DNA from 4 places in the Paenibacillus residui genome. Region 3 is predicted to be linked to each of the others. Evidence: riboswitches for the same ligand, from Rfam matches in the RefSeq annotation. Region 3 holds a riboswitch; each other region holds the start of a gene.
What was found. A riboswitch is a leader RNA that binds a small molecule or an ion and turns the genes downstream of it on or off. The one in region 3 is predicted to bind cyclic di-AMP.
Positions count from the first base shown of each region.

Region 1: it holds a riboswitch for cyclic di-AMP, as region 3 does, so the genes downstream of both, ACFQ03_RS07410 (KamA family radical SAM protein) here and ACFQ03_RS05315 (CAP domain-containing protein) in region 3, are expected to answer to the same signal.
Region 2: it holds a riboswitch for cyclic di-AMP, as region 3 does, so the genes downstream of both, ACFQ03_RS14285 (LysM peptidoglycan-binding domain-containing protein) here and ACFQ03_RS05315 (CAP domain-containing protein) in region 3, are expected to answer to the same signal.
Region 4: it holds a riboswitch for cyclic di-AMP, as region 3 does, so the genes downstream of both, ACFQ03_RS00100 (3D domain-containing protein) here and ACFQ03_RS05315 (CAP domain-containing protein) in region 3, are expected to answer to the same signal.

Region 1 covers NZ_JBHTIU010000027.1:66,472-74,445, reverse strand. The annotation lists gene ACFQ03_RS07440 (UDP-N-acetylmuramoyl-tripeptide--D-alanyl-D-alanine ligase) at 1-1,228, shown strand, start outside; gene alr (alanine racemase) at 1,218-2,399, shown strand; gene ACFQ03_RS07430 (hypothetical protein) at 2,597-2,725, opposite strand; gene ACFQ03_RS07425 (hypothetical protein) at 2,757-3,107, opposite strand; gene ACFQ03_RS07420 (S-adenosylmethionine decarboxylase related protein) at 3,165-4,433, opposite strand; gene ACFQ03_RS07415 (SET domain-containing protein) at 4,475-5,053, opposite strand; cyclic di-AMP (ydaO/yuaA leader) riboswitch at 5,327-5,466, shown strand; gene ACFQ03_RS07410 (KamA family radical SAM protein) at 5,720-6,901, shown strand; gene ACFQ03_RS07405 (PsbP-related protein) at 7,149-7,974, opposite strand, start outside.
Region 2 covers NZ_JBHTIU010000043.1:30,076-38,049, forward strand. The annotation lists gene ACFQ03_RS14260 (glycosyltransferase) at 1-909, opposite strand, end outside; gene ACFQ03_RS14265 (glycosyltransferase family 4 protein) at 939-2,063, opposite strand; gene ACFQ03_RS14270 (SAM-dependent methyltransferase) at 2,313-3,428, shown strand; gene ACFQ03_RS14275 (FkbM family methyltransferase) at 3,446-4,213, shown strand; gene ACFQ03_RS14280 (SAM-dependent methyltransferase) at 4,420-5,202, opposite strand; cyclic di-AMP (ydaO/yuaA leader) riboswitch at 5,360-5,528, shown strand; gene ACFQ03_RS14285 (LysM peptidoglycan-binding domain-containing protein) at 5,531-6,334, shown strand; gene ACFQ03_RS14290 (hypothetical protein) at 6,486-7,895, shown strand.
Region 3 covers NZ_JBHTIU010000016.1:36,587-44,560, forward strand. The annotation lists gene ACFQ03_RS05295 (extracellular solute-binding protein) at 1-226, opposite strand, end outside; gene ACFQ03_RS05300 (carbohydrate ABC transporter permease) at 351-1,274, opposite strand; gene ACFQ03_RS05305 (ABC transporter permease) at 1,314-2,273, opposite strand; gene ACFQ03_RS05310 (hypothetical protein) at 2,572-3,780, shown strand; gene ACFQ03_RS05315 (CAP domain-containing protein) at 3,837-4,712, opposite strand; cyclic di-AMP (ydaO/yuaA leader) riboswitch at 4,724-4,859, opposite strand; gene ACFQ03_RS05320 (MGDG synthase family glycosyltransferase) at 5,054-6,277, shown strand; gene ACFQ03_RS05325 (Nramp family divalent metal transporter) at 6,356-7,597, shown strand; gene ACFQ03_RS05330 (lamin tail domain-containing protein) at 7,812-7,974, opposite strand, start outside.
Region 4 covers NZ_JBHTIU010000001.1:13,665-21,638, forward strand. The annotation lists gene ffh (signal recognition particle protein) at 1-810, opposite strand, end outside; gene ACFQ03_RS00090 (putative DNA-binding protein) at 883-1,233, opposite strand; gene ACFQ03_RS00095 (polysaccharide deacetylase family protein) at 1,520-2,653, shown strand; gene ACFQ03_RS00100 (3D domain-containing protein) at 2,750-3,502, opposite strand; cyclic di-AMP (ydaO/yuaA leader) riboswitch at 3,511-3,678, opposite strand; gene ACFQ03_RS00105 (hypothetical protein) at 3,817-4,584, opposite strand; gene cysC (adenylyl-sulfate kinase) at 4,656-5,180, opposite strand; gene ACFQ03_RS00115 (SHOCT domain-containing protein) at 5,527-5,892, opposite strand; gene ftsY (signal recognition particle-docking protein FtsY) at 6,107-7,108, opposite strand; gene smc (chromosome segregation protein SMC) at 7,142-7,974, opposite strand, start outside.

The sequences.
Region 1 (7,974 bases), on a different contig from region 3:
CAGGGAGGCGCTGGCCGGCGGTGCCGCGGCTGTACTCTGGGACCGCAAGCAATTGGATCCGCCGCAGGACATCCCTCTGGTGCTTGTCGATGATACGGTGGATGCTCTGCAGAGTCTGGCCAAAGCATATCGTCAGCAGCTGGCGGTGAAGGTTATCGGGATTACCGGCAGCAACGGAAAAACATCGACCAAGGATATGCTGGCCGCCGTCCTGTCTGTGAAGTATAAGACTATGAAAACGCCGGGTAATTTGAATAACCATCTGGGCGTTCCATTAACCCTGCTGCGATTGGAAGAGGATACGGAAATGGCCGTTGTAGAGATGGGCATGTCCGGATTGGGGGAAATCTATCGTCTGGCCTCGCTGGCCAAGCCCGATGCAGCGATCATCACTAATGTGAGCGAGGTTCATCTGGGCGATTTGAAGACCCGGGAGCGGATAGTCCAAGCGAAGCTGGAAATTCTATGCGGTCTGCGGAAGAACGGCCTGTTCATCTATAACGGGGATAATCCCCGGTTAACCGACCGGTTGGACGAGCTTACGGTGGAGTTCGAAACCGTATCATTCGGCAGCGGTCGCGGGCAGCAGCTCTATCCTGTCGAATACCGGCTTGAGGACAAGGGGGTCCGCTTCTCCATTAACGATCCTGATTGTCCGCCAATGTTTATCCCTCTTCTTGGCCGACATCAGGTGATCAATGCGCTGAGCGTCATTGCTGCCGCCCGCCACTTTGGACTTACTTATGAGCAGATCAGGCAAGGATTTCTGCAAGTGGAAGCTACCGGAATGCGCAACGAACTAGTTCAGGCCGGTCGATGCCTGATTATCAACGATGCTTATAAGTCGAACCCTACCAGTTTGCGGGCTGCGCTGGACACCTTATACTCCTTGAATCCGGACAAGCGCAAAATTGCGGTTCTTGGAGATATGGTCGAGCTTGGGGAGGAGTCGGACCGAATGCATCGGGAAATCGGAGAGCAGTTGGACGGGGAGCGACTGAACGCCCTGTACACATTGGGCACCTCGGCGGCACATATTGCCCAAGCGGCCAGGAAAAATATGGAGGAGAGCCGGATTACCAGCTGTATGGATAAAGAGCAATTGGCCGAACTGTTAAAGGAAGAGCTTCATGAGGATTGCATTATGTTAATCAAAGGTTCCAGGGGCTGGCAGCTTGAGGAAGTGGTCGAGACTCTCAGAAAAGAGGCGAGCGGATATGGTGGTTAAACCGAGGTACCGACATACATGGGCAGATGTGCATCTGGACGCAATCCGCCACAACATTAAGGAAATCCGCAGGCGTCTGCCTCAGAAGACAAAGTTCATGACGGCCGTGAAGGCGGACGGATATGGGCATGGTGCCGTACAGGCGGCGGCAGCCGCTTTACAGGCCGGTTCCGATGCGCTGGCCGTAGGTCTGATCAGCGAGGCGCTGCAGCTTAGGGAAAGCGGCATTCAAGTACCTATTCTCGTACTGACGCCGGCACTTCCGGCCGATGCGGACCTGGCGGCGGAATACGGGATTTCCCTGACGGTTTGCGATGAAGGCTGGCTGAGGGAGATGAGACGGCACAAGCAGAGCCGCAAGCCGCTGCGTGTGCATGTCAAAATGGATACCGGCCTCGGCCGCATCGGTATCCGCCATTTCTCCGAATGGGAAGCGATGGCCCCATATTTGCAGAGTGAAGACCTCATTGTGGAAGGGGTGTATACTCATTTCGCAACAGCCAATCAGGCGGACTCAGATTATTACAAACGGCAATTCAGCCGCTTTAAAGAGATGAGAGGGTGGGTAGCTGATTCCGGTTTTGCCGGCTTTATTGCACATTGCTCCAACAGTGCAGCGGCACTGCAATATCCGGAGTTCTCTCTCGATATGGTGCGGGTAGGGGCTGCTGTCTATGGAATCAATCCATGTGACGGGGAAGTCAAGCGGAGATTGGATGTCGAGCTGAAGCCGACCTTGTCCCTGCATTCGGAAATCGTGCAGGTCAAATATGTAAAGCAGGGCGCAAGCATTGGTTATGACCGTTCCTACACGGCTGTTTGCGACGAGTGGCTGGGCACCGTCTCCATCGGTTATGCGGACGGCTGCTGCAAAGGGTATCAAGGCTTCTATACGCTTGTTGATGGACAAGCGGCTCCGATTGCCGGAAATATTTGCATGGATCAAATCATCATCCGGCTGCCCCGATATTATCCCGTCGGTACACCGGTAACGCTGATCGGGAAGCAAAGGGACAGGGAAATCAAACTGAACGACCTGGCCGATCATATCGGGAGCATCCCCCAGCAAGTTCTGGCCATGATAACCGCCCGGGTGCCCCGGATCTATCGAGGAGCGGAAAGCATGAGCGAGATCATCTCCGCTCGTGCGCTATCCAAAGCTACAGGCTAATCATTAAGAAGAGAAGCGGGGCGGAAGCGCGGGAAGCAGGCCGGCTATGCCGGCGAGGATATGTACAATAATAACCGTCCGACAGCGTATCTGCCGGACGGTTTCTTAATTAAGAACTATGGGCCGGAATCCGCTTAACACTCCACTAGCCTGCTTCACTAGATTAGGATTTGCGGAATCGATGCCAATTGCTTTTCTCAACCTATCCAAAAGTAGGCAACCGTGATGACGACACCGGCGAAAATCAGAAACAGCAATGTCCCTAACAGCTCTCTGTTAATTCGCTTCGGATCGTTCTCATCCACAGGTGGCTTGTTCTGCCGCATGTTCCTCAGGCTCCTCTCTGTATAGAAATGTTCACCGGAACAAATCTATACGGAAGCCCACGAAAGTGGACGTAAACTTGATAGGCATCAGAAATTGCCGATGCCGCAGTTTGAAGATCATTAAATCTGCATAACGAAAACGAAAAAGCGGCAGCAGCTTCTTCCGGAGAAAGATCAGATATAAAACTACAGCGATGAGAACGGCCATTGTAGGCTCGAAGCTTCTGACGACGGAGTGGAGATAGGAATCCGGCTGCCGTGATGACAGCAAAGGATCGCCGATCGTTAAAGGGCCGTCAGACTCGGATATACCCACGGGAATCGAAGCTGCAACAAGCAGAAAGGAAAGCAGCAGAAGTCCCATTCTACCTCTTGAATTCATGGAAGCCACCTGTATCCATATATTTTCCCCATCGTATCATTCCGGGATGGCTGCTGTCTATTCCGTCGGTATTTCTTTGATCCGGTCGGATAACAAACCGTCCGAGGAATGGTTTTCCCCTGTAACAAAATGCTTCATGTAATACGATACATAACTGCCGTAGCGGGAAGCCGAGGCTAGAAGAAGTTCATCTACATAATGCACTCCTGAAGAAAGGCTGTCCAGCATCGCCGCCGAAGCTGCCGCGTACAGTCCGCAAGCGACCTGAAAATAGGTGGCGCTGATTCCGAATTTGCGAAAGATGGAACGATTGTCCAAAACATTATACATATAGCGTTCTTTATCCTCGTATACTAGCAGCACCCCGACCAGGTCCTCGCCCAATAATTCCGCTTCCTCGGGATCGAGCACCCGGTGATGCCAGTCCCATAAATCGTCCACATTGTCCAGATTCGTTCGGATGATATCGGTCATGTATTCGCTGACCCGATAGAGGAAGCCGACCTCCATGTCATACAATTTCCCTAACGTGACAACCTCTTCATGCGGCATAAGGCAGCCGTAGAAGCTTTTGTCCCCAAGGGTGACCTTGAACTCCAGCTCGTACACTTCTCTAAAAATGACGAAAGGAGAACGCCATTTCATAAACACCGGGTAATTTAATATGGCTTCGTCAAGGAAACATTCAGGTGACCAGGAGGAGTAGACGGTGTTGGCTTGAATGACGGACGGATCTCTATAGAAGGAAGTATCCTGTTCTACTATATAACAAGCGAGCGGACGTTCATCGGGGTAACGGTTAATCATCTCTATGGCCATCCACTGGACGACCCCCGGGTTCATTCCCGAGCACAGAATTCCTTTCATATTTGTATACTTATCCCTTGCTTCATCTACAATGCGATATCTTTCCAGCAGGGTGAATCTCTCCACGGCCTCCGTTTCGTCCACCCAAGTATTTTCCAGAGCCGAGTTGATATAGGAAATGCCGAATTCATTGCAGCATTCCAGCATGCCGACGGTATCGGCCCAGGAGACATCAATAACGAGATTGGTCCGGGTATGGAGCAAATGCTCCTTAAAGCGGTCCGTGTCTGCCAAATCGAACGAATGTACGGCCAGTTTGTCAGCCAGGGACGGATATCTTGTCCGGTAATGATTCAATGGTTTCTGCCGGATATCTATCAAATGGATTTGACTGTTCTGAAGAAGGGAGTGGAGTGGGGCGGAAGCGTGTTGACAGGAATGATTTAACAAGGCAAGCAATGCTTTGGCTACCCCTCCGCTGCTTCCGAGCAGGCTTATCACCAAGTTAGTTGCCAATATCGTTCACCTCTTTCATCAAATTCCAGCCAGGCCGAATAAGGCTAAAACGTAGTCAGGATTGAATCCAACGGTCTCAGGCCTGCGGCGACGGCATGGACTTTTTTTCTGAATTTGCGGGGAATGAGATGCTTCAGAGGCTGATCCACCTGATTAAAATATTTGAAGGCTTCCGCGGCCATCTCATCCCACAACCGGTAATAATGCAAATAATCGTCGGGCATGACTATAGTCCGGGAGGTGCCTTCCTCCGGCACACATACAAAGGGCTCCTCATCCCCCAAAATTCCATAATCACTCGTTAACTCTTCGCCGGGATGGATGTCCCTCGCCGCTAATTCCAGTTCATACGCCGTTCCTATACAATTAGGATTAAAGCTGTGATTGATGTATCTTCCGTGGTCCCAGCACAGAACATATTCTCCTTTTTCATTTTGGTAGGCGTATTTGTAGACGATATCCCGCCGCAGCGGTTCCAGAGAATCGACGTAATCCTCGTCCAGAATCATATCTAAGTCATCCAATACCCAAACAATAGTTCCTTTAGGAATAAATTTGGTCGCGAATACGCCGAGCCCTATCTTTTCGTTAACGAAGCGAAGCTCCGTATCCGGATGAATCATACAAACCACCGTCCTCAAAATTTGATAAAGCAATTTAATAGATTTATCTAATAGTAATAGAGTATTTAATAATGAGAGATTTCGTGATAGAAATGGGTCTAGCTATCGCGGAGTCATGCAGGAGCGGAGAAGATAACGGCGAGGGAGGGGCAAAAAATCAATCAGTTAGGGGAGGGGATAATGGCGTTGAGCAGTAAAAGGAAGGGGATGGCCGATTTTGTAAAGGATGGTTGTCAAGGCTTAATGGTTGACAATTTCCTTATTCTGCTATACAATTTGATTACGCTTAATTTCCGATTATCACATCGGAAAGCGGGGGAACCAGTTATTGGGGCGAATCATTGCTTTACGAATGTAGGGAACCATCTTCCCGAGCCCGTCAGCTAACCTCGTCTGCAGTGGATGGGTCAAGACTGATATAGGAGCAAACTTGCTTACACTTTGACCCTTGTAGGGTCTTTTTGTGTATAGGGTCCCGCCGCTGACAGAGATGGGCTTTCCGTCAGGGCGGGACATTTTTGCTTTTATACACTGATTGGAATGGGGTGTTGAACGTGGATACCGAAGAATCGATTCTAAGCGAACCTCCGCCTATAGGCTCTTGGTTCCTGCTCATTACTAAGATAGGAAGAGACACGACTTGAACAGAATAAAGGAGGAATTGGAATGGCCCAGCCGAAGTATATCACCGATATCGACAAGATAACGGCTATACCGGAGGAAGAGAGACAAAAGCTTAAGCAAATAACGGAGAAGTTCGTTTTTCGGGTTAACGACTATTATTTAGGATTAATCAATTGGCAAGATCCCCATGATCCCATTAAGAAGCTGGTAATTCCCAATGAAGGAGAGCTTCTCGAATACGGCCGCTGGGATGCTTCCGACGAGGACACGAATTATGTGGTTCCCGGCTGCCAGCACAAGTATAAGACAACAGCTCTGTTGATTGTGTCGGAGGTTTGCGGCGCTTACTGCCGATATTGCTTCCGCAAACGGCTATTCCGCAACGATGTCAAAGAGGCGATGCTGGATGTAGATCCGGGAATTGAATATATTTCCCGGCATCCCGAAATCAACAACGTCCTGCTGACAGGCGGAGACAGTCTGATTCTCGCCACCTCCAAGCTGAAGATGATTTTCCAACGGCTTCGGGAAATCAAGCACGTCAAAATTATTCGCCTCGGCTCCAAAATCCCCGTTTTTAACCCAATGCGGATATACGAAGACCAGGAATTGCTGGATACGATTCGGACTTATTCGACTCCTGAACAACGAATATATGTAATGGCTCATATTAATCATCCGCGGGAAATTACACCGGAAGCGAAACGGGCATTTCAGGCGCTTCATGAAGCAGGAGCCATTGTTGTCAACCAGACTCCGGTGCTGAGAGGAATTAACGATGACCCTGTCGTTCTGGGAGAATTGTTAGACCAGCTATCCTGGGCGGGCGTCACTCCGTATTATTTCTTTATCAACCGTCCGGTTGCCGGTAACAAAGATTTTGTACTCCCCTTGAAGCGGGCTTACGAGATCGTGGAAGAAGCCAAAGCTCTCACTTCCGGATTGGGTAAGCGTGTGCGCCTCTCGATGAGCCATACTTCCGGCAAAATTGAAATTTTGGCGATTCAGGACGGCAAAGCGTATTTGAAATATCACCAATCCCGAGAGGGGCATTATGGCCGGTTTATGGTATTGGATTGCCCTGACGATGCGGCCTGGTTCGATGATTTGCCGGGCAATGAACAGTATTGGGAGAAGCCCAGGAAGAAAACCGATCAGGTGGTCTCTGTCAATGAGCTCCCCGACATGCCGCAAAGAAGGAGAGCAAGAGTAGCCCAGTCATAATTAATATAGCAGTGATATGAATACGAAGGCGTTCTGTGCTCCGGACTGAGGCAGGCGCCTTCATCGCGTTTTCGGAGCCGGGATTAATCTTCCACCCGGAAAAAAGAGCGAAGGGGCGTTGGTACGCCCCTTCGCTCCTGCTAATGATTTAATAAGTGCCATTGCTTGATAAATTCCGCGGACTGCCGGATATCGTGCAGCCATAAATGCTCCCGCATCGATTCCGAAAGCTCACCGGTTAGTGTAATTACTTCTTAACTTTAAACGTGTTGGTTGCGTCGATATAAGTTTGCTTGTTATCATCCATTTTATTGGCATTCGTCCAGAAAATTACTTGGTGGAAGCCGTTTTCGGATTCTACCAGTGTAAACAGATAAGCGATCTTGACTTTATCCACTTCTCCCCGGACTTCAAACTGGATGCCTTTGTTACCGTTAATATCTGTTTCAACAGGATCGGAATGGACGGCGTTGCCGATGAGAGAACCGTCTGTCTGCATGGACATAATCAAATCGTAGTATTCTTGCAGCGTAAATCCGTCGTCGAAATCTGTCTTGGGCTCGTTAAGAACCATCAGATAGTTCTCGTTTCCTGCAGAGAGATTAAGGGCTTGGAGGTCGGCTTCGTCGTTCAGCCCATTAGCTTCCGTCCACCCGCCCGGCAGTGTAATTTCCGTCAAGTCTGCACTATCGGTAAGTACGACATCCTTGCCGCTCGTCTTGGAATCCGAACCGTTCCCGGCCGTAGTTTCAACATCATCTTTCAGAACCCGGAAAGAATTAATGACGTTAGTAAATTCTTCCTCGTACTCATCATAGCGTTCATCCAATGTCCAGGCAGCCAATTGATAGAAACGGTTGCCTTTCTCCAGGTATGTAATCAAATAACGGACTTTGATACCGGTAATCTCGGCCGAAATAACGGCTTGTTTTGCGGGGATGCCGTCAATTTGAATATCTTTGGTTTCACTGATTTTTGTATTTTCCGCGGTCATTTCGATGTTCTGATTAGCAACGGTCATGAAATCATCAAGCGTAGTATCGTCAGCAAATTCCGATTTAGCGAATGGAACA
Region 2 (7,974 bases), on a different contig from region 3:
TCCCGCAATTTCCGCAAGCGAGGAGCAGTTGGAGGTCAGTACCGGTGCACCGCAGGCCATTGCCTCGAGGACCGGAAATCCGAGTCCTTCGTATAACGATGGGAAGGCGAATACTTCCGCGGCATTATACAGGTCGGTTATTTCATTATCGGGGACGAATCCGGTTATAACGATATCCTCCGCCACACCGCTCCGTTGGGCAATCTCCATTAGCTGTTGGCGATCTTCGGGAGTAACGCTGCAGCACAGTACCAGTTGATAGGCATGGTTAAGCTGGCGGTTGGCTATGGAGAAGCCTTCGATCAGCCGGGACATATTCTTGCGGAAATCCATGCCGCCGGTGCACATGACATAAGGCTTCACAATTCCGTAGCGGGCAAGCAGCTCCGCCCGGTTCACGGCAGGGAGCACCTTGAACCTGGAATCGATGCCGCCCATGATCGTTACTATCTTGTTCGGGTCCATCCCGAGATGTTGTACGGCATCCTGTTTGGTCGTTTCCGAGATGGCCAGAATCACATCACAAGATTTGATAAACTCGATAACCCGATAATAGAAAGCCTCGAATCCCTCGTTATGCAAATATTGATCTTTGTAAAGGTGTGGGATGATATCATATAACGTTACCGCCAACTTCGTCTTTCCGTACCACTCCCGATTCATCATGGCCTGATTTTTATATTCGAAAGGACTCAGGATATGGAACAGCTCGATTTGATTATGGCGCAGAAATTTCTGCAGTTGACTCTTGAGAGCATCCGGACCGTTGTTGATATCGGGATAAAAGTAAAAAAAGGAGAGGTCCTTGCCGAGGATGGAAACATGCTCGATCAGATTTTTGGAATATCTTCCGATGCCCCGATAATTGGACACCCCCTGAACGAAAGACATATCGAAGGCTATGTTCACTATGTTCACCTCTTCTAAAGATATCGACATTAACTGAACAGTCTGGAAATGATCATCCCGATGGACGCGGGAGAAAAGTTAAGGTGAATATCCGAAGCCGCTTTTCTCGCCAACGCCTCCCGTCTGCTTTTGTTCTCGTAGGCTTCCCGCATCGTTTTGCGCACGTTCGCTATGCTAACGTCCGCCCAGCGATGGTTAAGGTAATAATCGGGCCGCTCCCGCTGCAATTTCTCGTCGACGGGAACGAGATTTTTCTCCGTCTCGATCAGGAAGCTGTTCGATTCGTTCATAAATTCGGTTGCCCCTCCCCAATTTATGGAGATGACGGGTTTCCCCAGGCTCATCATTTCCATCGCCGGCATTCCCCAGCCGCTGGCCCGGTCCATTGAAATATAGACATCCGAGCTTTGATAGAGATTGATTAAATTCTCTTCCGAGAAAGGCGTCGTAATTAGCACGATCTGATTCTTGTAACGGCCCGGCGGAATCAGGGACAGTATTTCTTTAGCCGCAAACCCTCTTTTGTACCCGCTGTGCAGATATACCTTCAAGATCAGGCTTACATCCTCGGCGGGAGAGAATTCTTCACAGAAAGCTTGTATAAGCATTTGATACCCTTTGCGGTAATCGAAGCCGAATACGTACAAAAACACGAATGACCGGATCGGCGGGGAGAAAATTAATTGCTGATACGGTTTCCCTGGATAATATTTCGTTACATCAATAGGGTACGGGACGATTTTGAGCTTCGAGGGGTTGACCCCGCTGCGGGAGAAAGTTTCGTAATTAAAGCGGGAGGGGACCCAGATTTCGTCCATTAAGTTGGCCTCCGCCGCCCAGCCGCTCGGCAGCCGGTCCGTTTCGAACAATGTAACGCCAATCTGGCGGGCTACGTTCGGTACATGAAAATGCTCCCGAAACAGGGGAGGTAATCCGTGGCGGATGAAGACGACTCTGTCTCCAATCTTGGGAGTGGATAACCGCTGCAGCCATTGTTTCGTCTGTTCGCCGATTTCCGCGTGATCCGGCCCTATAGGATGGATTTGCACGGGGATATTCATCGTTTCCAACGTTTTTATGAAATTTCGGGATACGTTGCCGTATCCTCCCATGTCCAGGACGGGCCCCATCCAATACACCCCGGTATACTTCATCGAAGGCTTCCCCCTTTAATCGGCCGATAAAACTGCGGATTAGTAACCAGTATATGGCGCTACGGAAGGGGGGAATTAGGTGTTTGAATCAAAAACAAGGAAAATTGGGTAGATGCTCTTACCATCGATCGGGGATGTCTTCATTCGTCCATACCCCGATTTTCCTCTCCGCATATATTAGATCACACGCTTGCTTGCCGCTCTCTCTTTGAGTTCAGTTCTTCAGTAGAAACCAAAGGATGGATGAATATGGGAATTTTCGGGCATCAGATGGGAGCTCATTTTCTCTATAATAACAAGATGCTACCATACAACAGAATTCCTAAGAACAACTGGTCCGAAAGAACGGTTGAAATTCCGATCGTGATTGATTTTTTGCAGGAGCATGGGCAAGAAGGCTCTATTCTCGAGGTAGGAAACGTGCTCTCCCATTATCCGGATCTGATCGAGCATCTTCCCGGTCTGGCCGGCCGGCATATTATCGATAAATTCGAAAAGTGGCCGGGAGTAATCAACATCGATTTAATGGACGTTCAGACTCGATACGATGTCATCGTATGCGCATCGACCGTAGAGCATATCGGGCAGAAGGCGTATGGAGAGTTCCAATCGGGTGACCGGGAGGCCCCGCTGAAGGCCATTCGCAAAATCTACGATTTGCTGAAGCCCGGAGGCAAGGCGATCATTACCGTTCCGTTCGGGCGTCTAACGGACGTAGGGTGGCTTATTCAATTCAATTCGGAGTATCTCCGGCTCCTGACCGCTAAATATGATATTCCGGATACCGCCGTCTCCTTTTCCTTCATGAGGAAACTGGACACGGACATAAGCTTCGAAGCTCCGAGCCAATTATGGGTTCAATGTGAAGAGCGGGATTTGGCGGACTGCCGGTTCAACCATCCGTTCTTCCTGGCCAACGGGCTCGCCGTTATCCGTTTGAACAAAACCGACGAGCTTCCTGCGCTTGCCGAACTCCCTCCTGCCGAACTGCGCTATGAGACTCCACCGGGGATCGGCAACCTGTATTATTCTTCATTTATTCTGCCTAGGCCTTCCGATAAGGACGGTTGGATCCGAAGCAATCAGCCCGGATTCATTTTCTTTGGCCCGTATATCAAATTGCCCGTCCAGGTATACCGCTTCGAAGTGCGGATAGAAATAGTCGGCGCAGGCCACTTTACGTTGGATATCACGTCCAATGCCGCTAATAAATTGTTGTGGCAAAAACACTTGTTCCTAACGTCTCAGCTGCAGGAAGTCATCTATTTGCATGAGGATGAAAAAGATGTCGAAGTGCGTTTATATAAGCACGATATGAACGCTTGCGCGGTGCGTGTGCCGTCGATTTACTTGGCACCGTTATAGCGGAAGGGGAGATTGATTTGACCAGACCTCATTATTACTTGGGTGACCACACCGTATTAACAAATATAAATCACGGCCCTTATATGTTTCTGGATACACGGGACCCGGTTAACTTAGCCATTCTATTAACGGGCGATTGGGAGAAATGGATTACAGACATTATGTTGACGATCGTCAAACCTGGAATGACCGTGCTCGATATCGGGGCGCATACCGGCTTTTTCTCTATTTTATCAGGGCATTTGGTAGGGCCTACCGGCCAGGTGCATGCGTTCGAGCCGAACCCTTTTCACCATAGAAATCTGTTAAAAAGCATTTCCTTCAACGGGATGTACGGGCGTGTCCATCTGCACCGGGTCGCGCTGTCCAATCAAAGAGGGGAAACCGAATTTCAGACGATAGGGGATGGCGGGACAAGCATCCAATTTTTAGGAATCGAAGCTATCAACGAGCCGACAATGTTCAAAGTCAAGCAAGGATTGCTCACCGACTTCCTTCCCAGCCTTAAAGCGGACGTGATTAAAATCGATGTAGACGGGGCGGAGCCGTTGATTATGGATAGCGTGTTTGAAGTGATCGACCACAATCCTTCCATCATCATTCTTATGGAGTATTTGCCGGTTATATGGCGCGGGGGAGAACCGGGGCCCGTTCTGCAGAAATTTGTCCAGCGCGGCTTCCAGTTCCATATTTTGCGCCATGATGGCCGGGTGGAGCCTACCAATGCGGCGGTATTGGAGGCTCATAGAGACCTTTATCACTTGGATTTGCTGATTGTCCGCTGAAGCTGCGCCTGTATCCAGGAGCAGTGACCACATTTTAAGAGATGGGAACGGAGCAAGCGGCAAGCAAGTGTCATCGTTTTACTTATCAGCTCCCTGCAGTGCACACTTGCATAGCTGGGCCCAAACCATAAATTAAGCCGAAACTAATAAAAATCGTAAGAAGGTATCCTTCTTACGATTTTTTGCGCTTATGGACAGAAGAACGGTCATTTCGCTTTCTCAATGATAAGCCCTATCGAGGTAGTGACATATTGCGCCAACAGCAGTCTTAAGTGCGGATTTGAATGGGGGGGAACATCAATATGGCGGTCTATCGGGCCGGTGCCTACCGAATAATCGACTTCTATGGAATGTCCTTGTGCGCGCAGCGTATGGACCATCCATTCGATGTCCTTAAGGCGGAAGAGGACCGTAGGGCCTTCTTCCAGCGTCTGGTCGTTGGAGGAAAGGTTGAATTCGGTCGTATGAATGGCAACTCCCCCGGGCTTCAGGCAGTTCATTTGGTTCAAGATAAACTGCTTGCCCAGCGCAATCGATCCACAGTGCTCGAAGGAGCAGGAGGACCAGGTAAAATCGAATTGGTTAAATAAATGCGGAGGAATCGCATTCATATTGACCACTTCAAAGGTAACCCGCTGACGAAATAATTCAGGATCGCATAACCCTCTTTCATTCAAATCCTGAATACCTGCGGCATGCATGTTGGATTGCGCCCAGCCCTGTACGGAGGCGGAGGGAGCATCCAGATCGGTGGCCGTGATATAGCAGCCTCTGGAAGCAAATAAGGAGGCGAGCGGCTCTTTGCCGACACCAAATCCCAATCCTCTTCTGCCGGGGCCTAGCATTCCCCGTTCCAACAACCCTTGATAGATATAACAGTATTCCCACAGCTTTCGATGATACTGCAGAGGCTCCTTCAAGGCGAGGCAAGCTTCCTGTAGCCAGACGGACTCGAAGTCCTGTTGTTTGCACACCTGTGAAATCAACATTGAACGGATCGCTCCTTCTGCGAAGAGGATTTGAAAATAGTCCAAATGCAGTGATGTTTCTATGGTATGCGTATCTTCGGAAGGAAGGCACGGCACAGGGCCAGAGCAGCAGAGTCTTTCCATATTTTACTCGTTTAACCGGCTACTAAAATATGCTAGACTTTAACCGCCGAAACTTCAATAAATTTTCTTGAAGTGCGGGGGACGGTATGTGCCGACAATTGGGCTTGCTCGGCACTTGGGGTGAGTCGCTTATATTAGCGTAGGGATACTTCCTTTTCTCCCGAATCCGACAACTAACTCCGCAGGCAGCGAAAAGGAGCTCAGTATGAAACGATTGGTTAAAACAACAGTAATAGCGTTTACATTAAGTGTGTCTTTGGCCAGTTTGTCTTCTCCGGCTTTCGCCGCATCCTATCAGGTTCAGGATAATGATAGTTTATGGACAATCTCCGAGAAGAATCAGTTATCCTTGGAGGCCGTTATCAATGCCAACATGGGAGTGGATATGTATAACCTGCAAAGCGGCCAGACGATTACGCTTCCAGTATCTACGGAGCATTCTTATGCCGTGCAGAAGGGGGATTCCTTCTGGACAATAGCGCAGAAATTAAATATTCCTCTAGACTTGTTAATGGCGGCCAATTCTCAATATGATCCCTATAATTTATATCCGGGGCTTGTGCTGGAATTGCCGGAAGGCTACACGAATTCGAACCACTCGGTAGCTGCCTTAAGTGCGAGTCCGGAGTCTGCTCCGGCGCCTGCGAGCAATGCGCAAACGATAACGACGCCGACGGGCGAAACCTATACTTACAGCAAAGTTATACAGGCTTCCGCTACCGCTTATTCCGCCTCGCATGAAGAGAACGGATGGGGGCCTGTCGATTACTACGGCAATCCTCTGAAACTGGGAACGATAGCCGTAGATCCGGCAGTCATTCCTATGAATTCTACCGTTTATATTACCGGTTATAACAGTCAGGGGCTTCCTGTCGGAGGAATGATCGGCAAGGCAACCGACCAGGGCGGAGCGATTAAGGGCGACCGGATTGACATCTTTATGCCGGGCAGCCGTTCAACTGCAAGCCAATTCGGCATTCAGAACGTAACCGTTTATGTATTGAACTAAAGATACGGCATCCTAATGATTTGCATAAACGATCAGTCTCGTAATAGGCGAGGCTGATTTTTTTTCAATGAACATGGGCGGGATCAAACCAACCTGCGGGCTCAAGCATACTTTGTAATTATCCGGGTGTAAGCCTGCAGGGAGGTGCAAGATGGGGATAGAGCTGATCGGAATCCATTGGGTGTACGTAGGGTTTGTCGTCATGATTATCGGCTGCATGATCATGAGAAGGGATACATCGCTTGTATGTATAGCCGGAATCTTTCTGCTCGGCTGGTTGGCTACATCGTCCTTAAGCCAATCTGTAAGCGGAATCTTCAACAGCTTTATCTATGCGATCACAGAGCTGTTGAATACGATACTGATTATTTCGATTATCGTGTCCATGGGCCGGGTGTTAACGAGAACGGGAATTAATGAAACGATGGTGTCCCCCTTTATCCGACTGATGAGAAGTCCCGGCCTAGCCTATTGGACAGTCGGATTGGTCATGCTGGTTATTTCCTTCTTCTTCTGGCCGTCTCCCGCCGTGGCGCTCATCGGGGCCGTGCTGCTGCCGGCTGCGGTTCGGGTCGGTCTGCCGCCGCTCGGTGTTGCCATCGCAATGAATTTGTTCGGCCACGGCATAGCCTTATCGGGGGACTTCGTCATTCAGGGGGCTCCCAAGCTGACGGCCGACGCTGCGGGTATACCGGTCTCCGAGGTTGTCCAGGCCAGCATTCCGTTAGTTCTGGTCATGGGAACGGTGACGACTGTAGCTGCCTTCTGGCTGATGCGCCGGGAGATGGCAGCCGGGAAGCTTACTCTCGCTACCGGAGCGGTCCGCAAGGGGGAAGCCAGAGCGGAAGGAGGAGAGGACCCCCTGGCCGCTGCCCTGCCGGACAAAGCCAAAAAAATTATGGCCGTCATCATTCCACTGTTATTTGTTGGCGACTTGGCAGCCATGTATTTCTTCAAGCTGCAGGGAGGGGAGGCAACGGCTCTGGTCGGGGGAACCTCAGTGGTCATTCTGATCACCATCACCCTGCTTGCTCATCGCAACCGGGGACTGGAGAGAACGACACAGTATCTGGTGGAAGGCCTGCAGTTCGGCTTCAGGGTATTCGGGCCCGTCATTCCGATCGCCGCTTTCTTCTATCTGGGGGATTCGGCCTTCTTCAATTTATTCGGCAGTGTTCTGCCTGAGGGGTCTCAAGGCATCGTCAATGATTTGGGGCTCGCTCTCGCCAATACGGTTCCGGTTAACAAGGAGGTGGGCGCCGTTACCCTTACGACCGTCGGCGCCATTACCGGATTGGATGGCTCCGGATTTTCGGGAATCTCGTTGGCCGGCTCCATCGCCCAATTATTCGGTACGGCCATCGGCTCCGGGATCGCTACATTGACTGCGCTGGGTCAAATTGCCGGAATTTGGGTCGGAGGAGGAACCTTGATTCCCTGGGCATTGATTCCCGCCGCGGCGATCTGCGGGGTAGATCCTTTCGAGATGGTTCGCCGCAATGTACGGCCGGTTGTGATCGGCTTGGTCGTGACGACCATTGTCGCTATGTTCCTGATCTAAATTTTCCCGAATGCACAAAGAGGGCACTCCTTATGTCTAGACGTGAACGGCTAACGCTGCACGCCCGGTTCACACCTTG
Region 3 (7,974 bases):
CCTTATTCGGATCGAAGCGTTCAAAAGGCAGCAATTGGCGCAGTTGAGGCTTTTCCGCCTTATCGCCCCCTTCATTCTTCGGGGCTTCGGAAGCGGCCGGAGAATTGGTCGGGGCAGCTCCTTTATTATCGTTCCCGCCTCCTCCACAAGCCGCCACTGTCACGGCTAATGCGGCGATGGAAACGGAAGACAGCATCTTTTTAGTTACGTTGGATTGAAATTGCATGGATGAACCTCCCTTTCTTCTTTTCAAAGATTTCATTATGAAATTCCTTCAGTTCTTATCCGATTAGGAGAAATGATCACCGCCTTTCCATGCTTTCTTTTTGGCACGGTAACAATGAATCCCATCATCCTTTGACCGAACCGATCAGTACGCCTTTCACAAAATATTTCTGCAAAAACGGGTACACAAGCAAGATGGGGATCGTGGCCAACAGTATGGATGCCGCCTGGATCGCTTGTGGAGTTATGTTCATGGCCGCATCGATATTGACGACATTTCCTCCGGATATAAAAGCATCGCTAGCGGATACGAGCAGTTCTTTCAAATAAAGCTGCATCGGCTTTTTCTCCGGGCTGTTGATATAAATCATGGAAGCAAAGAAATCATTCCAGAAGCTTACGGCATAGAACAAGGCGATTGTGGCAAAAACCGGCATGGATAAGGGCAATGTGATTTTATATAAAATCTTCAGATTGCTGGCCCCATCAATCTTGGCCGATTCCTCCAAACTTTCCGGCAGGCTTTCAAAATAGTTCTTGATAATCAGCATGTTGAAAACACTGATCATCGAGGGCAGGAACAGTACCGGAAGCTGATTGATCAGCCCCAGATTATGCATCAGCAGGTAGGTCGGAATCAATCCGCCGCTGAACAGCATCGTAAACACGTACATCAGAATGAAATATTTCCGTCCACGGAGTCTCGGCTTGGATAGCGGGTATGCGGCCAATGCGGTCATGAACAGACTGAGCGCCGTACCTACGACCGTAATAAATACCGAAACTTTAAAGGAATTAAGAAACATGGAATCCTGAAGTACATATTTATAGGTTCCGAATTGAAGATCCACCGGGAATATTGTGACCATTCCGGAAATAACCGCCGCCTCACTGCTTAATGATTTGGCTATGAGATTCAGGAACGGAAACAGAGTAACTACTCCAAATAGGATGAAAAAAATGTAATTGAAGAAATAAAATATTTTTTCTCCTATCGATTCTTTAATGGCGTTTCTATTTTTCTTCTTTACAGAAGCTGTTTCTGGCATATCCATGTCATGATCTCCCCTCTCGTTACGCAAAATCGCTTACCATATGCCTCTCTGCAAATATTTACGGGATAAGTAGTTGCCTGTAATGATCAGAATGAAGCCGATAACCGAATCGAACAAGCCAACGGCCGTCGAGAAGCTGTAGTCTTGCTCACCCAGCCCCACCCGGTAGACATAGGTACCTATAACATCAGCGACATTGTAAACGTTCGGATTGTACATAACGAGAATTTGCTCAGTCCCCGCTTCAAGAATACTACCCAGGCGGAGGATAAACATCAGCAGAATAATCGGCGTCAGACCCGGCAAAGTAATATATAAAATTTGCTTAAACTTGTTGGCCCCGTCAATTCTGGCCGCTTCATATAATTGCGGGTCAATTCCGCTCAAGGCCGCCAAGTAAACAATAGTGCTCCAGCCAAGTTCCTTCCATCCGGCTGAGGTGATCAGCACGGAGCGAAATATCGTGTGGTCCAGGAAGAATGCTATCGGTTCTCCGCCCAGCGCTACAATCATCCGGTTGATTAAGCCGCCGTTGGTGGAAAGAAGGTCGATAAATAAACCGCTTACAATAACCCAGGATAAAAAATGCGGCAAATAGACAATAGTCTGAATTGTCCTCTTAAAGATCATGTTCTTTAATTCGTTCATTAAAATGGCAACGATGATCGGAAGAGGAAACAGAAATACAATTTTATATAAGGAGATTATCAGCGTGTTTTTGAATACGTTGACGAAATCAGGCGAGGTAAACAGCCTTTTAAAATTGTCCATCCCCACCCAGGGGCTGTCCGCAAATCCTGTGAAAATATTAAAATCTTTAAAAGCAATAATGATTCCATACATGGGTGTATACTTAAACAGAAGCAAAAACAGAATTCCCGGGATCAAAGCGACATATAAATCCCAATCCTTCCTGATATCTGCCCCTAATTGACCCCAATATCCTCTGCGGGAGGCTGGAATGACTGGCGGCGTTCTTGTTGTCGGTTTCATTGAATTCCCCCTAAATCCGTAAATTTCTTTCTGAGTGTGTAGCTATTGGAGAAAATCTCCTACATAAAACCTAAAAAAGGAATGCTTTTTTCTATGCTTCCAAGTTTACCCGTAATGGGGGCCGATGAATAGCGGACAGTGATTACTTTTTTTAGTACTTTCATTACTATTTGCCCAAGCTTGTCCCTTTCCGTCTTGAGCTCGACGAAGGATGGGCTATAATGGACTTACCTGCAAGGCAAGGCGGCTTTCAAATTAGCTTGAGAGGCCGGAAAAAGAACGGAGAGGTGTTAGTTTAATGACAACAGTTAGGCAAAACACGGCATGGCTGTATATCGGAAATAAGAATTGGACGTTAGGGGATACAGAGAAGTTAGTGGAGTGGTGCGCACGGCATAGGGTGGGCAAGCTTCTGCTTCATCTGCACGATTGGACGAATCCGGCGGCGGAATTCGCTGAACAGATGGATTCGGTCGTGGAGGCGTGCTCAAAGGCAGGCATTGAAATACACGGGATGATCGGTACCCTCCAGCTTCGGGCTGAAGATAGAGCAAGTCTTCCTTTCCAATCCAGGGAGGCGTACTGCGTCGATTATGAAGGAATTTCCAATTGGGACGAGCCTTTGGCAGGCCGCCGCTATGTTCTGGATCCCTCGAATCCGGATGTTGTCTCGTTCATTGCCGGCCGCTGCAAAGATATGCTGGTCAAGCATCCCGGATTGGCAGGGATTCATCTGGATTTCATCCGTTTCTATCATTATGAGAGCCGCTTGTCTATCGATACGAATCAGGCGGGGCATTGGACGGTTATTCCCCGTGCCGGGGAGCCTCTGAAGCTGACGACGGCGAACGGGACGACAACTACCTTCTTTGTGGAACAAGCCCTCAATCATTATAATGATCCTCCAATTGGCCGTCATTTGCATCTCAGACGTTCTTACCATTATTGCTTCTGCGAGCGCTGCCTGGAAAGGTTGGCACGGGAGTTTAATCTCTCGATCCCTGACGAGTTGGAAGAGACCCGGCAGCGGGCGGATTGGATTCTGAAGCATCATGCGGAGGATTGGTATGCGTTCCGCTCCTCATTGATTACCGGAGTTGTTCGAAATATCCGGCGGGAGATCACGGCTCAACGCAAGGAAGCGCAGCTGTCTGCGGCAATCTGGTACAATTCGCCTTACGGAAACGAACTGAGAAATGAGCCTTTCCATCCCGGCAGTGAATATGAGCAGTTCGGCCAGAAATGGTGGGAGTGGATCAAGGAAGGGCTGATGGATTTTGTGTGCCCCATGAACTATTGGCTCACCCCCGAAAGCTTCGGACAGATCATCCGGGAGCAAATAGCCCGTTCCGAAAATAAAGTGCCTCTATATGCAGGGCTGCTGCGGTCAGACGAATTCCCGATCGATCAACCTCTTTGGGAAAAATATAAGCTTGTCGCTCAAGAAGCGGGGGCTGCCGGAATCAGCTTCTTCTCTTATGGAGGCTGGAAAGACCTGGACTCATGATGAAAAAAAAGAGACCGGACGCATAAGCGTCGGTCTCTTTCGTTTTGGTTATTTTATTAACCGATAAATTCTTGTACCCATTCCCCTTGGTAATAAGCTACGCCTATTTTGGTGAAATTAGGACTCATGATGTTCTTTTTGTGGCCCGGGCTGTTCATCCATGCATTCATAACTTCCTCGGGTGTGCGTTGGCCTTTGGCAATGTTCTCTCCGGCATATGAATATTTGATGCCGTAAGTGTCCATCATATCGAACGGAGAGCCGTAGGTTGGCGAATTATGGTCAAAGTAATTGTTATGATACATATCTTTGGCTTTATCCAACGCCATAGCGGAAAGTGCGGAATCCAGCTGCAGAGGCTTCAGTCCGGCCTTCGCCCGTTCCTGATTCACCAATTCTGCTACTTCTTTAGCATATTGAGAAATATCGGATTGACCTTGGTCAGGTTGAGTCGGGGCAGGTTTGTTGCCCTGATCGCCTTGGTTTGGCTGGGTCGGTGCAGGCTTGCTTCCCTGATTGCCTTGATCCGGCTTGGATGGTGCAGGCTTGCTTCCCTGATTGCCTTGATCCGGCTTGGATGGCGCGGGCTTGCTTCCCTGATCGCCTTTATCCGGCTTGGATGGCGCGGGCTTGCTTCCCTGATCGCCTTTATCCGGCTTGGATGGTGCAGGCTTGCTTCCGTTTCCTTTGTCAGGTATAGGATTGCAAGAGAAATCAAACTTAAATCCGTCTTGTCCTATAATGATAAATTTGCTGAACTTGGGATGATTCTTGAACAAGGATTCAAGGTCAATCCCGTACTTCTTGGTGATATGGTTTACTGCATCACCAGAATGAAATGTTTGCGGAGCAGCGAATGCTGCATTGGCAGACAACATAGTCCCCACGAGCAAAACTCCGGAAAGAGCAACTTTCTTAATGTGTTTCTTCATGGTGTTCAGTTTCCTCCTCTTTGTTTGGCCTGCGAAGTTAGCTGACGGGTTCGGGTCAAAGAGTAATCGCCCTACGGCTTGCAAAGCCGCTTCACCCCCACTATTGGTTCCCCCGCGCACTAGATTGTGCTTCGGCCGAATTTCTACTAGATTGTAACATGCTAGATTAGCCCTTTCATTCTACAATGTTTGGTAATTCATACAATTGCCCTGATACGGTACATGATTTTCCGCATATGAGAACACATTAAATACATATACCTCAATCGTAAAAGATCATCTTATGTGGCGAACCGGCAATAATACTTCTCTTCCATTTCAAGGGCAGGACGGATGCTTATATGTATGGATTAAAAGCACTTATTCTGTATGCAAGCTACGGGGACGGCCATCTCCAGGCGGCACGGGCTCTTCAGGAGACTTTATCCCGGAGGGGGTTCAAGGCAGTGAAGCTCGTGGACTTATATGGGGAGTCGTATCCATTTTTGGACCGGGCTGTTCAACAGTTCTACAAGATGTCTTCCCAATATTTCCCGTACATCTATGGCTGGATATATAGATGTACCCAAAATATGAAGCCTCAGCGGATGCTGAACAAAGGGTTGAAAGCATGGGGGGCCAAGAAGCTGATGCAGCTGATCTCCCGGGAGAAGCCGGATGTTCTCATCTGTACTTTTCCGATGCCTGCCATTCGCGGAAGAAGCGGAGCTAACATTCCTACGTTTACGATCTTGACGGACTTCGCTCTGCACAACCGTTGGATATACTCGGAATATGACCTGTTGTTCGTAGCCACCCCCGACTTGAAGAAATCCATTCTCGAGCAGGGAATCGATCCCGGACGCGTTGCCGTAAGCGGCATACCGATCCGTTCCTCCTTTCCATCCGTACATCTCAGGGAACAAACCGTGTCCGACCGGGATCCGGCAGCTGCCCGCACTTTCCTCCGGGTCCTGGTAATGGCCGGCGCCAACGGTATTCTTCGCAATTTATCCGAGGTGATTTCCCTCATTCGCAGAGAACTGAAGGATGCCCGTATAGCTGTCGTATGCGGAAGAAACCGGGCCCTGTTTAACTCCATCGCAAAAAATTTCGGGAATGACCCGAATGTGGAGATTTACGGCTTCGTTGAACAAATGGCGGAATTGATGGCCTCTTCCGCATGCATAGTGACCAAAGCCGGAGGAATCACATTAACGGAAGCTCTCGCCTCCCGCCTTCCCATTATTGTTTATCGCCCCCTGCCGGGGCAGGAAGCGGATAACGCCCTGTACCTCCAGAGTCAAGGCGTAGCAGCGATTGCCCGCTGTCCCCGCGAGTTAGTCAAGCAGATCGGAATGATGACTTCCTTAGACCGATCTGAACGGGAAAGAATGGAAGCCAAGATGAAAATGTTAACCGGAGAAAGCTTAGACGAACATATGAAAGCGTTGTGGAATGCTTCCGATTCGGACCGCTTCAATTTCACCTATGACCGATTTGCGGGCTGCGGCGGCGCTTCGGATAAAATCACAAATCGAATTCTTAAGGAGCTTACCTCCTCTCTCAATTTAAAGACAAATTAAAGACTTGTCATTTAAACATACGCTCACTAAAATACAATTACGTAAGCGCTTCATCATTAAGTCAAGGGGGTATTCTGAATGAACAACCCGTCGCAACTGCCAGATCGCAGAACATCTTCCTCGTCCTTAGCCCGGTGGCTGGGCACATTAGGCCCTTCCCTGATTACAGCGGCACTGGTCCTCGGGCCTGGGAGCATCACGCTTACCTCCAAGCTGGGCAGCATTTATGGCTACGATCTGCTGTGGGTCATGGTAATATCGGTTTGTTTTATGTTAGCCTTTACCGAAATGAGCGCCAGAATCGGGATGGCTGCGAACCGTTCCCTATTGTCGGTTATTCGTGAGAAATGGGGTAAAGCCGTTACAGTCGTCATCGGGATCGGTGCTTGCCTGGTCACCTCTTCCTTTCAGGCGGGAAATTCCATCGGTTCGGGGCTGGCCATTGCCGATCTGACCCAGACTTCAACGCCGGTATGGGTGATCATTACGACTTTGCTTGGCATGTCTCTGCTCTTTACCAAAAATTTCTACAAAGTGTTGGAAAAAATGATGCTGGTTATGGTCGCTCTAATGATTATTTCTTTCCTGTTGACCCTAATCATGGTCAAGCCCAGTATCGGCGGCATCTTGAGCGGATTAGTCCCGAGGGTGCCCGAAGGCTCCCTGCTGCTTATCATCGGGCTGGTAGCCACTACCTTCAGTATCGTCGGTGCCTTCTACCAATCCTACTTGGTGCAGGAGAAGGGACTGACTAAGGACCGGCTTAGAGACGGCGTGAAAGAGAGCTTTACGGGGATCATCATTCTTGGACTGATTTCCTCCATGATTATGATAAGCTCAGCCGCCATTCTTCTGCCCCAGGGCATTCAAGTCAATACCGCCGGCGATATCGGCAAAGCTCTGGAGCCTGTCTTCGGCAGTTGGGCGAACGTCGTGTTTATAATCGGCTTGTTCGGCGCTTCCTTCTCTTCTCTTACCGGGAACGCTACCATCGGAGGGGTTATGCTGGCCGAATCTCTCGGACTTGGAAGCAAGTTAAGCGAACGCGGCGTGAGAATCTGCATTCTTGCCGTAATGGCCGTAGGAGGAATCGTAGCCCTGCTGTTTGGGGCGGTGCCTCTGAATATGATCATCTTCGCCCAAGCCATCACCGTCATTATCGTGCCTATTATCGGTGTTGCCATGTACAGGGTTGCCAACGATTCGAAAGTTATGGGCGACCTGAAGAATACATGGTTCAAAAATATCGTGGCCATTCTTGGCATTCTGGTCTTGATAGTATTGGCTGTTAACAACATTCGCACGATCTTCTTCTCTTAGTGATCCCAGCCGCAATCAAGTTTATCCGGATCCGAATTTAAAATTAAGACAAAAAGAGCGAGGCCGGGGGCAAGTTCCCTCCAACGCCCGCTCTTTTTTGTTTTTTTCTCGGACTTACATCTTTCGAAGAATAGCCGTCCGGATTAACTCTCACTTGCACTTGAGGAGCTTAACCATTGTGGAGCTATGAAGAATAGGAGCAACCTTATTGAATTTATCTTCCCTTGGCGATAGACCGGATCTGCTCGGGCAGAAGCTTGCCCGGAGTCGGGGTCTGATGAAGAGATTGCGGAACCTTCCTCACCATTCCCAACACTCCTGCCGGACTCTCCTCCGGATAATAATAAATAATGCTTTCGCCGACGGCAAAATCGCAG
Region 4 (7,974 bases), on a different contig from region 3:
GATCGGGCATCCCGTTACCGCTTTAACGGAAATGGCCGCCCCGCCGCGGGTATCCCCGTCAAGCTTGGACAGAACAACGCCGGTCAATTCCAACTGCTTGTGGAAGCTCTCTGCTACATTCACCGCATCCTGGCCGGTCATGGCGTCAACGACCAGCAGAATCTCATGCGGCTGAACCTCCGCCACAATCTGCTTCAGCTCGTCCATTAATTGTTCGTCGATGTGCAGACGTCCGGCCGTATCGATCAGGACGTAGTCGTTGCCGTTCTCCTTGGCATGAGCGAGCGCCGATTTGGCGATCTCCACCGGGCTGACCTGGTCCCCCATCGTAAATACCGGAGCCTTGATCTGGTCTCCCAATACCTGAAGCTGTTTAATGGCGGCGGGACGGTAAATATCACAAGCTACCAACAGCGGACGGTGATTCTGCTTCTGCAGAAGCTTCGCCAGCTTCCCGGTTGTCGTCGTCTTCCCGGCCCCCTGCAGTCCGGCCATCATGATGACGGTCGGCGGCTTATTCGCCTTGGCCAGTTTGCTCTGGGTTCCGCCCATCAGCTCGGTCAGCTCTTTATTGACGATTTCAACAACGACCATTCCGGGCGTAAAGCTCTTGAGCACTTCTTGTCCCACGGCCCGTTCCTTAATTTTGGCGATAAACTCCTTAACGACCTTGAAGTTGACATCGGCCTCCAGAAGCGCCAGCCGTACCTCGCGCAGTGCCTCATTTACATCGTCTTCCGACAGCTTCCCCTTGCCTCTCAGCTTACCGAACACATTCTGAAGCCTGGTAGTTAACCCTTCAAATGCCATTTACGCCACCTCCTGACCTTATACCGCTCGAATCTATGTTTTTAACTACTCTTAATATCCAATATTACATGATCAGTCGACAAGACGCATCTTCTCCAACAAAGGTGCCGCCTTGCTCCGAAGATCGGGGCTCGCCTCGCCCAGAAGGTCTTCCAGACGGTTCAGGCAATCCGTCCGCTGCTCATGCTTCGCCAGAAGCCGCAGCTTCCGCTCGTACTCTTCCAGCATCAGCTCTGCTCGCTTGATATGCTCATATACCGCTTGCCTGCTGATAGAAAATTCGGAAGCAATCTCTCCAAGCGAATAATCGTCGTGGAAATAACAGGACAGAAATGTTCTCTGCTTCTCCGTCAGAAGCTCCGAATAAAAATCAAACAACAGGTTGATCCGGTTTGTCTTCTCCAGCATCGGATGCTCGGGCATGGCTTCCACCCCCGTCAAGGAAAAACACTTTACACACTTTGCTTATTGTAACCGACCCGTTTATTGTTGTCAAGCGAATAACCTTGACAGCCATACCATTCTGCATCCGATACCTGAATCGTCCGCAGCCGTCGATCGTGGCGGCATCCTTCAGCTCAGTTTCCGTGTGGAATTCGGTTTACCGATCCTTCCGGCTGTATTCTTTTGCCAATTTATGATTTAACGGATAAATCCCCCTGGTCATAACAAAATAATAGAATATGAAAAATATCGGAGGGAAGAAACTATGAAACGCCGCCATCTGTATCTAATTGCACTCAGCTTGCTGCTCATCGTTGTTTACGGATGCGGTATCGGCAGGGAAAAAGATAACAGCTCGCAGCCATTCGGACCGGATACGACGGATTCGCTCCTGTCCAAAGTCGAACAGAACTCTGAACGGACACAAGAGCAGGCCGTTCTTCCTAAACTGCCCGCAGCCTCTCCCGTTCCGGAGAAACAGGCAGATCCCGCTCCGCCCGCAACAGAACCGCCGAAGCCTTCAACCGGCGGCAAGGAGAACCGTTCACCGGCTGAACCGAAAGCATCGCCGTCTGTCCGGGAGCAGCCTCCCGTTCCTGCAGCGCAGGCTCCTCAACCGTCTGAGCCGGACAAGCATAAGGAGAAAGCTAAATTAAGCAAGCCCAAGCCTTTGCCCAAGCAGTCCGGTGAAGTCGCGGCCGGGAAAAAAACGACCCGACAATCCTCGGGCACGTCATCTCAACTGACCTTGTCCGAATTAAGGGCTAAATATCCCGATTCCTTTCGGCTCAAGGGCTCTTCCAAAGGAAAGAAGGTCGCTCTGACCTTCGACGACGGACCGGACCAAAGATTCACTCCGCAAGTATTGGATGTTCTAAAGAAGTACAATGTCAAAGCCACCTTCTTTCTGGTCGGCTATCGGGCGGAGGCCAATCCGGCAGTCGTGAAACGAATTGCTAAGGAAGGGCATGTCATAGGAAACCACTCCTACAATCACCCGAATTTTCCCAAGCTGCCGGTCACCGTCTTTGAACAGCAAATCAATCGGACCCAGAACATTCTCAGCCGTCTGATCGGCTATGAACCGAAATATATACGCCCTCCTTACGGAGCGATAAATGAAGAACAGCTTCAATGGGCGATTAAGAATCAATTTCTGATCGTCAATTGGGATGTAGATTCGTTGGATTGGAAAGGGCTTGACGCGAAGCAGGTTTCCGCCAATATTCTTAATCATGCGCATGCGGGAGCTATTATCCTTCAGCATTCCGCAGGAGGCGACGGCCAGAACCTATCGGGAACTATCGAGGCCCTTCCCGGAATTATCGAGAAGCTGCAGGCGGACGGTTATGAGCTTGTTACGATTCCCCAGCTGCTGAACATGTCCAAGAGCAAATAGTGCGGGTTTTCCATCGGTTAACCAATCGTTTGAATGATATGTACAGGAGCTATAGAAACAGCAGCCGGAAGAAGAGGGACTCCGGCTGCTGTTTACTTAATCCAGAATGTAGATTTGCACATTTTGTTTGCCGAATTTCATCGCCTGCTGCCGGGAATCGGGAACGAAAACATCCACCCGGTTTCCTTTGATCGCACCGCCTATATCGGTAGCTGTAGCTACCATTCCTCCTGCCGGAAGCCCGTCATAGGAATAGCCGGTAATAAAGACCTTCGACCCCAGCGGGATGACGGCAGGATCCACTGCAATACTACCGACCTTCAGAGGATTTCCGAAATAATCACGTCCTGCGTAGCCTCCGTTTTCCTCGGCCGATGCCGTATAGGCAGACGCTACCGCAGGAATTGCTTTCTTATATGTTAAGGTTTGCCCGGTCGGAGTAACGATGACGTTTGCTTTCACCGGTACAGCGCGCATCGCCGGAGCCGATTTGCTCTCCTCCTGCTTCGGTTTGTCCGCTTTGGCTTTAGGAGTGGATGCGGCCAAAGGCTGGGCATGGACAGCGGGAGCGGGCGAACTCTGCTGAACGGGCGGAGCTTCCTCCTGAGCCGGCGCTTCGGGTGCTGCAGCCGCTAAAGCATCCCCCTGCGGTTGATCCGCCTGCTGCTCCGCAGGAACAGGCTGCGGCGCTTTAACCCACTGTGCGAACTTCATCTCCCGAGGATCCGTTCCATGGGCTTCGGTTTCGTTCCATTTCAGGGAGGCGGCGGATACGGTCGTAGCCAAACTGATAGCAACGGTGATCACGGCAATGATTCGGAACGGGACTTTGGAAATCAATCGATTCATAGACAAGGTTCTCCTTTAAGTACTGCCGACGAGGTTAGCTGTCGGGTTAGGATTGAGGATACAACCCCGCGTCTGTCGACGCTTCACCCCAAGCGGAAGACGATATAAGCTTTTTCCGCAAAAAACATCCCCCGTACTTATCTTTCATAACCGATAAGTTTTGGCATTAAGGAGGCTACCATACTCGTATTGGAATGAACATCCACAGAATTTGGCAAACGGTAATGTATGCGCTACACATCACGTAATTATGCATACCGTGAAATATTTTCCACATATCTATAAATGTGAATTTTATGGATCTACTGGTATTATTAGGTCTTTTTCCTATTCTCCAATTGTTCCTTGAAAATTTGCAGTTCCTTCATTTCCTCCGGAGTCAAGGCCGCCAGCTTCTGCTCCAGCCGAAGCTTTGCATAATGATATAGCCCGCCGTCCAATTTCGTTTTTTCGCGAATCAATTGGATAAGCTCCGGCGGGATATTTTGCTGCTGCGGTCTCTTCTCCGTGACGTTCCAGTATTGGTAAGAAGACTGCTTCCAATCGAATAAACGGTTCATCAGAAACAGGCTTTCGTTAAACATTTCCGTAATTCCAACAAACGCATAGAAAGTGTCCAGATGGGTTATAGCCTTATCCAAATCGGGTATAAAGGGGTTGGCGAGCTGGGATGCTTGCGGATTCCAACTGGCGAAATAGGTCTTATTGTTCGTTAAATAATCCTCCAGGCTCATTTGAACGACTTGCGAATGCAGCGGATGCTCAGGGACCCTTCTAATATAATAGTACAGGGAAAGCACCTGCTCCACCGGTTCTCTGAGCATGGTGGCATAAATCGCCGGCTTCGGAATATAGGCATGAAGACCGAAAAAAAAATGTCCAAATATACATTTCACCTGCGAATGGGAACCCCTAATCATGTCCGGCAATTGACTTGCAGCCCGGACATAATCATCCCATTGATAATAAAAGGTTAACAGTTCCTCGGCCCTGTACTGGTTTAGCAGAATAGTATACATGGTCGTCCCGGCTGTTTTGGGAATATGCATGTATAGCAAAATTGGCTTTTCCTTCTCTTCCATCCTGTCCTCCTCCCGTTCCAAGCGGCTTGCCGCCTTTATTTCCGATTACATATCGATGCCGGAGAGAACTGTTATATAAAGGACCGTCTCCTCAAAAAATCCAGGATCAGCCGTGCCCCTTCCTCCTTGCTGCATTGTTCGGTATCCACTGTGACATCCGGATTTACCGGCTCCTCATATTCATCCGAGATGCCGGTAAATCGAGGCACCTCCCCCCTCAGCGCCTTGCGGTAAAGCCCTTTAACATCTCTGCGGATGCATTCCTTCAACGAACAGCGGACATAAACTTCAATATAGGGGTCAAGCTCTTGCCGCAAGTAATTTCGCATAGACTGATAAGGAGTGATGAAAGAAGCCAGCACAATCACTCCGTTTCGAGATAGAAGCCGGGCGACGAACGCCGCTCTCTCTATATTTTTCATCCGATCCTCTCTGGAAAAGCCTAAATCCGGAGCCAGATGCCTGCGCACGTCATCTCCATCCAGAACCTCGACCCGGGCACCCGCAGCAATCAATCCGGCTTTTACAAGCCCGCATAGCGTAGTTTTGCCCGCTCCCGATAGTCCGGTAAACCATACGGTCACCCCTGCGGACATCAGATCTCCTCCTTATGGCCTCTTCTATGCTTTACAGCGATTACCGTGCATGAATATGATAGAATATGACAAGACAAGCAAAATGGAAACGGACATCCATGGAGCCCTGTAAAAACCACTTCGAAGCTTATTCCGGGTACTTAGCGGGGAGCCCCGGAATTAAAAAAAGCTCCTAACGGAGCATATCGAGGATGAAACGCAGATCCTAATATTCCTGGCGAAAGGATAAGCGGCTATCACTGTCCTTTGGACAGGCGCGTTCACCAATGAAATACAAGAACAGGTAAAGTATAACTTATACATTTATTTAAAAATAGGACCGTTTCAACGGTCCTTCAAATCATCTTTACCATTTATCGCGCATAACCTCATCGCGCTTCTGCTTGAACTCCTCTTCGGTGATCAGCCCTTCTCTCCGCAATCTCTCCAGCTTCCTCAGCTTTTCTTCAAAATCAACGCCTGCTTCCTCCATACTGCGGTTCAGCGGCCTGTCCGGTCTGACATCCACTTCCCATTCCGCGGCTCCCTGGCTGGAAAACAAATTATAACCGTGGTACCCGGTAATGGCTATCGCAATGACCGTCCATAGCACTCCAAATATTCCCCCCGTAGGCATAACCATCGTAAATCCGATAATCACGAAAACAATTCCGACAATCATGCCAAGTAAAGATGCGGGCCTGCTTGGACGAACCCGGCCTCTGTAGAACATCTCGCCTCCCCCTTTCCGTCTCCCATTACTTGGTTACCTTATTATACGGAACATATAGAATCCGGTTGCAAAGGCGGGCCCTTCATAATCACAGGCCATTTGGCTATTCAATGTTTTCAACAACCTGAAAAACTACAGCTATACTGTAGGTGAAAGATATAGGCTAAAAAAAATCGCCGCCCCTTATTGGGAACGGCGATTTCCAAGTCCATGTTCAAGCTTGGGTTTCTTCCTCTACAGTTTCTTCCGTGATTAAGCCGGCGAATAAGGCATGCACGAACTGTTCGGAATCGAACGGCTCCAGATCGTCCATTTTTTCCCCGAGGCCGACCAGTTTAACCGGAATGTTCATTTCTTGACGAATGGCCACTACAATTCCGCCCTTCGCCGTACCGTCGAGCTTCGTCAGCACAAGGCCCGTCAGGCCGGTCTTATCCCCGAATAATTTCGCTTGGCTAAGCGCATTCTGTCCGGTCGTGGCATCCAGCACCAGCAGCACTTCGTGAGGAGCGTCAGGCACTTCCCGGTTGATGACCCGGTAAATTTTATTCAGTTCTTCCATTAAATTGACTTTGTTCTGCAAGCGGCCCGCCGTGTCGCACAGCAGAATATCGACTCCCCGCGTTTTGGCCGCCTGTACGGCATCGAACATGACTGCCGCCGGGTCCGAGCCGGCTTGCTGCTTAATCACATCGACTCCGACCCGCTGGCCCCACACCTCCAGCTGCTCAATCGCTCCCGCCCGGAACGTATCCCCGGCGGCGAGAAGCACCTTCTTGCCCTGCTGCTTAAAGCGATGTGCCAGCTTGCCGATCGTGGTCGTCTTGCCGACACCGTTCACGCCGACAAACAGGTAGACCGTTAACCCATTGTCAGACACTCTTAGCGAGTTGTTCTCGTCCCCTTTAAGAAGCTTGACCAATTTCTCCGAAAGTATAGGCTTCAGCTCGGCGGCATCTTCAATCTTCTGCTTGCGAACCTCCGCCCGCAGATCGTCAATCAGCTCCATCACCGTATTGACGCCCACATCCGCACCGATCAGAATTTCCTCCAGCTCTTCATAAAATTCTTCGTCAATTTTCTTGCGGCGAAGAATTAAATCCTCCACTTTCTCAACGAAAGCGTTCCTCGTTTTGGCCAGGCCTTCCTTAAATTTATTGGTCACCGCTTCAGTTTTGCTAGAAATGCTTTCTTTTAGTTTCTTGAAAAAACTCATTGAATTTCCTCCAGTTCGGACTTGTACTCACCTTTAGGCCGAAACGGCCTCATCTTCCTCCAGCTTAACGGAAACCAGCTTGGAAACTCCGCCCTCTTCCATCGTGACTCCATACAGAACGTCGGCTTCTTCCATCGTTCCTTTCCGGTGTGTGACGACGATAAACTGGGTTTCGTTGGAGAATTCCCGCAAATATTCCGCAAACCGGGATACATTCGCTTCGTCCAGCGCGGCCTCCACCTCATCAAGAACACAGAACGGAACCGGCTTTACGCGCAATATAGCAAATAACAGGGCAATGGCGGTCAACGCCCTCTCTCCGCCGGACAAGAGCTGGAGATTCTGCAGCTTCTTGCCCGGGGGCTGGGCAACGATTTCAATTCCGGTCGCAAGCGGGTTTCCCGGCTCCGACAGGATGAGATCCGCCCGGCCTCCGCCGAACAGCTTGGCGAACACAACGACGAAATGCGAACGGATCGCTTCGAACGTACTGCGGAAACGGCGCGACATTTCCTCGTCCATCTCCTTGATGACCTGGTAGAGCGTAGCCTTCGCTTCCATCAGGTCCCCTTTCTGCTCGCTAAGAAACTCGAAACGTTCACTGACCCGGCTGAATTCTTCGATCGCTCCCAGATTGACCTCGCCGAGCCCCGAGATGGACCGCTTCAGCTCTTTAACCGTATGCTGAACTTCTTCAATGTTATCGGGAAGAGGATAACGTTCCTTGGCCAGCTCATAACCGATTTCATAGTCCTCGGACAACTTCTTGAGCAGATTGTCAAGCTCCACATCCAGCCGATTGGCCCGAACCTCGGTTTGATGAAGCTGTTCCTCCACCCGCTTCAGTTCGTTCCTCTGCTCTCTTG